2 regions of the Collinsella sp. CLA-ER-H3 genome follow, and region 2 is predicted to be linked to the other one. Evidence: riboswitches for the same ligand, from Rfam matches in the RefSeq annotation. Region 2 holds a riboswitch; the other holds the start of a gene.
What was found. A riboswitch is a leader RNA that binds a small molecule or an ion and turns the genes downstream of it on or off. The one in region 2 is predicted to bind thiamine pyrophosphate.

Region 1: it holds a riboswitch for thiamine pyrophosphate, as region 2 does, so the genes downstream of both, thiC (phosphomethylpyrimidine synthase ThiC) here and thiM (hydroxyethylthiazole kinase) in region 2, are expected to answer to the same signal.

The regions. Positions count from the first base shown of each region.
Region 1 is NZ_JBBNLP010000009.1:93,059-95,456, reverse strand. Features, by position in the region: gene thiC (phosphomethylpyrimidine synthase ThiC) at 1-1,256, opposite strand, end outside; TPP riboswitch at 1,248-1,364, opposite strand; gene AAAX32_RS08325 (hypothetical protein) at 1,427-1,942, shown strand; gene AAAX32_RS08320 (YaaA family protein) at 1,966-2,398, opposite strand, start outside.
Region 2 is NZ_JBBNLP010000002.1:83,222-85,619, reverse strand. Features, by position in the region: gene AAAX32_RS01965 (thiamine-binding protein) at 1-143, opposite strand, end outside; gene thiM (hydroxyethylthiazole kinase) at 147-986, opposite strand; TPP riboswitch at 1,038-1,149, opposite strand; gene AAAX32_RS01955 (HAD family hydrolase) at 1,313-2,221, shown strand; gene AAAX32_RS01950 (LysR family transcriptional regulator) at 2,232-2,398, shown strand, end outside.

The DNA of each region.
Region 1 (2,398 bases), on a different contig from region 2:
ATGGTGCAAGTGCCCTCGGTGGCGGCGGGGGACTCCTCGTAGCGCTTCTTGCCCGTAACCGGGTCGAGCGCGCACTTCCACATGGCGTCCCAGTCGAGCTTGCGGCGTGCCTGGCCCATCTTGTCGTCCATGTCGCGGGCGTGGGGCACCTTTTTGGCGATGTCGGCGGCGTGTGCGGCGATCTTGGTGGCCATGAGGCCGTCGAGCACATCCTGGGCGTTAGGCAGGCATAGGTGCTCTGCTGGTGTCACGTAGCACAGGAAGTCGGCACCGGAGCTGGCGGAGATGGCGCCGCCGATGGCAGCGGTGATGTGGTCGTAACCCACGCCGATATCGGTCACCAGCGGCCCGAGCACATAGAACGGGGCGTTGTGGCACAGGCGCTTCTGTAGCTTCATGTTGGCAGCGATCTCGTCGAGCGCCATGTGACCCGGGCCCTCGACCATGACCTGGACGCCGGCGGCCCAAGCGCGCTTGCACAGCTTGCCCAGCTCGATCATCTCGGCGGTCTCGGTGGCGTCGTTGGAGTCGTAGAGGCAGCCCGGGCGGCAGGAGTCGCCGAGCGAAATCGTCACGTCGTACTCGTGGCAAATCTCGAGCAACTCGTCGTAGAACTCATAGAACGGGTTCTCGTTACCGGTGACCTCCATCCAGCCAAACAGCAGTGAGCCGCCGCGGCTCACGATGTTCATCAGGCGGCCGGTCTCCTTAAAGGTCTTGGTGACCGACTTGTTGATGCCGCAGTGGATAGTCATAAAGTCAACGCCGTCCTCGGCGTGCGCGCGCACGACTTCGAACAGGTCGTCCTTGGTGAGCTTGACCAGCGGCTTTTCCATGTAGCCGATGGCGTCGTACATGGGGACGGTGCCTACCATGAGCGGCGTCTCGTCGATGAGCTGCTGGCGGAACTGGCGCGTCTTGCCCGAGTTGGAGAGGTCCATGATGGCGTCGGCGCCAAAGTCCTCGGCGATCTTGACCTTCTTCCATTCCTCGGCGGCATCGGCCTTGTCGCCCGAGATGCCCAAGTTCACGTTGACCTTGGTGGACAGGCCCTCACCGACGCCAAAGGCGCGCATGCCCTTTTTGATATGCACGATGTTGGCGGGAATGGCGATGCGGCCGTCGGCCACGCGCTCGCGGATGTACTCGGGGTCGCGATGCTCGCGCTCGGCGACTTCCTTCATCTGCGGCGTGATCTGCCCGGCACGGGCGAAATCGATTTGCGTGACGAGCTTGGGCTCGGTCTGTGTGCTCATTGGCACGGCTCCCTTCGTTGGCATTACCCATATCAGGTTTGCGGGTCAGGGCGGGCGCGCCCAATCTCAGCCTGCCGTCTTGTCCCGCAAGCTCCCCGTTATGTCATGGGCTCAAGTATAGCCTGAATGGGTACGATTGGGCCAACGAGCGTGCCTGTGGGGAGGCGTACATGGAAGACAAGCATCTATATCGAGAGACACAATGGGACATATCGGCCGAGGAGGGCCGTGCGCACCATGGGTTGGTCGCGATTGGCTTTGCGGTGCTTGCCGTGCTGGTGATTGCCTTTTGTATTTGGACGTTTGGCGGTCGCGGCGGCGCTGCCTGGGAGTTCGAGGCCGACGATGTCCTGCCGATCATGACGGTGAAGGTCGCTGGCGGTAACACGGTGGCCGCACCGGGCGACTACTGGTATCCGCGCGACGAGTTTGTGCAGCTGCAGTTGAGCGGCGGGTCTATTCCGGGTGAAGAAATCGAACGCGTGACGTTTGATGAGGCACTCAAAACACTCACGGTGAAGCTCAAAGATCAGGGCGATGTGCCTACGACCATGGATATCGCTCTGACGGAGTGGCGTCTGGAACCTCCGTCGGGCGTTACGGTATCCGACGTAGAGCACGTTAAGATTACCTACCAAGATGGCTCGACGAGCGAGATTGCAAAGGCCGATGGCTTGGCGGAGTAATGGGGTGTTTGGAAACGGCGGGCCTATTGTGCCTGCGCGTTCATGAAAACCAGGGTGTTTTTGTCTGAAAGCTCGGGGATGTGCCGATAGCCGATGTTGAATGCGGTAAGTTCGCTTGCATCCTCGAGCTTGTTTTCTGCCATCCACCGCACCATGGAGCCGCGCGCCTTTTTGCTGGCGGTCGACCGTTGGATGGGCTTCCCGTTGCGGATACCCTCGCCAAAGAGGCATGTGACGGCCGTGGCGTCGTCCGCGAGGTGGGGCAGAACGGCTTTGGCATACTCTACGCTGGCGAGGTTGACGATCGTGGTGTTTGAGCCTGCCGGGGCGGTAGCCCGCGCGAGCTTGTCACCCCAAAACGCGTAGAGGTCTTGGGCATCGTCAACGGCGAGCTTCGCGCCCATCTCCAGCCGATACGGTTCGACGGCATGGAAGGGACGAACGCACCCGTAGAGG
Region 2 (2,398 bases):
CTGGTGCGGTTGGGAAGGCCACTCTCGCGAATGACGCGCACGACCTCGGCGACTTCGGCGGACAGCTCATCGCCGGTGCCGCACGGGGCGATGGCCACGGCGACGAGTGTGTTCATGCCGGCGCTGGTTGTGGACTCGGACATGGCTTATGCCTCCTCGAGTTCGAGTTGGTTGTCGGCAATATCCTGGGCGGTCGCGCGGTAGAGCTCGTCGATAAAGGCGACCTTAAAGCTTGCCGGGGCATCGGCGACAGCGGCGGCACGCGTACCGGCGACGTTGTAGACGGCGGTGCCGCAGATGGCTGCCGTAAACGGATCGGCAGCACAGGCGTACACGGCCAGTACGCCGCCTTGCGAGCAACCGCAGCCGGTGATCTTGGACATGAGCGGGCTGCCGCCGTGGGACTTGGCCACGGTCGTGCCGTCGGTAATCAGGTCGACTTCGCCCGAGACGACCACGGCGCCGCCAGTGTAGCGGGCGAGCGCCACGGCGGCATCGCGGGCGGCGTCGACCGTGTCGGTGGTATCGACACCGCGCACGCGGCTCAGATTGGCCGCCTCGCCTTCAAGACCCCACAGGCCGGCGAGCGCGATGATCTCGGAGGCGTTGCCGCGCACGATGGCGGGCTTGTACTGCTTGAGTTCGTTTACCAACTGGGTGCGCAGGCTGCCAATGCCCAGGCCCACCGGATCGAGCACCCAGGGCTTGCCGGCGTCGTGTGCCGCCTTGGCCGCGCGGGGAATCGTCTGCTCGTAGATGGGGAAGAGCGTGCCCATGTTGAGATAGATGGCGCCGCCGCCGGCAACGAGTGCCTCGCCCTCGTCGGGTAGATAGACCATGGCGGCCGAACCGCCCACGGCGAGCTGCGCGTTGGCGACAAAGTCGATCGTCACCGTGTTGGTGATGGAGCCGGCCATCGGATTGGTGGCGCGAATCTCCCCCACGGCCTTGATCACGTTTTGCTTAAGCTGTTTCGAATCAATCACTGCACATGCCTCCTTGGCATAGAAAAGGGGCGCTGTGCATAGACAGCGCCCCTGTAAAGGCGGCATGCTCCCTACGCCAGCATTAACTGACAGGTTCAAAGGATTGGGCCCCCATGCCCTCTCAGCCTTGTGGTTTGCACCGCCGGCACTCCCGCATCGAATCTGTTGTTCCCTATACTAGCGCACCTGCCAAATAGGGATAGGTTTATTTTGGCAGGTAACAACTGGGGCTTTGCGTTTTCCCAGATAAAACCTGCCAAAATAAACCTGTCCCTTTTTGGCAGGTCGGTACAATAGACGGGATTAAGAATGACCGAGGGGACCTTATGATCAAACTTGTGCTGACCGATATGGACGATACGCTGATTCCTGCTGGACACGATGGCGCCAGCGACTACGCCATCGAGGGCATTCATGCCATGCAAGCGGCGGGCCTGCATTTTGGCCCGGTTTCGGGTCGCCAGCCGTCCGCGATGGGCTGGATGTTCCGCAATCGCTCCGAGTGCTTCTCGACCGGTGCGTTTTGCAACGGCCAGGTGATGTTTGTCGATGGCGAGGCGGTTGCCTCGCGCACAACTGATAACGATGCCCTGATGCGCCTGGCCGACTACCTGGAGCAAGAGACCGACGATACCTATCTGAAGGTCTACCGTCTGGGTGATGACTTTTGGGACAACGACGCCTATTGCGTGACAAGCGATCCCGAGCGTGTGCGTCGCGCCATGGAGTCAGGCGGCAACGCGTGGCTCAAGGGCGAAGAGGCTCCCTGTCGTCCTGTCGTTGACGATGCCCCGGTATACAAGGCGAATATCTGGAGTGCCCGTTCGCGCGAGGAGCTCGCCGAGCTGCGCAAGCGTGTTGCCGCCGAGGTGCCGGAGCTCTCGCTCGTGTTTCCCAACAACCGCGTGCGCCTGTTCGACGTTCTTCCGACCGGCTGGGACAAGGGCTGTGCTGCGCTGGAGCTGGCGCGCGCTTTGGGCCTGACGCCCGACGAGGTGGCCGTATTCGGCGATTCCGATAACGATTTGCCCATGATCGATGCCGTTCCCAATTCCGTTGCAGTCGCCAATGCCAACGAGGCCGTCACGGCTGCCGCGCGCTGGCATATCGGCGCTGCGGCAGACGATGCGGTCGCCGGGGCTCTACATCAGATTGCCGCCTGCGCCGCGACGGGGGAGATGCCGTCGTTTATGCGTCAGATGGACGCGACGGGTTTCGACGTCACGAACGTCTAGGGAGGGCGCTATGAAGCTTCAGCAGCTCAGATATGTTGTTAAGGTTGCCGAATGCGGCAGCATCACCGAGGCCTCGCGCCGGCTCTTTGTGTCGCAGCCTTCGATTACCGCGTCAATTCGCGATCTCGAAAACGAGATGGGTGTACACATCTTTGAGCGCACCAACAAGGGCGTCAT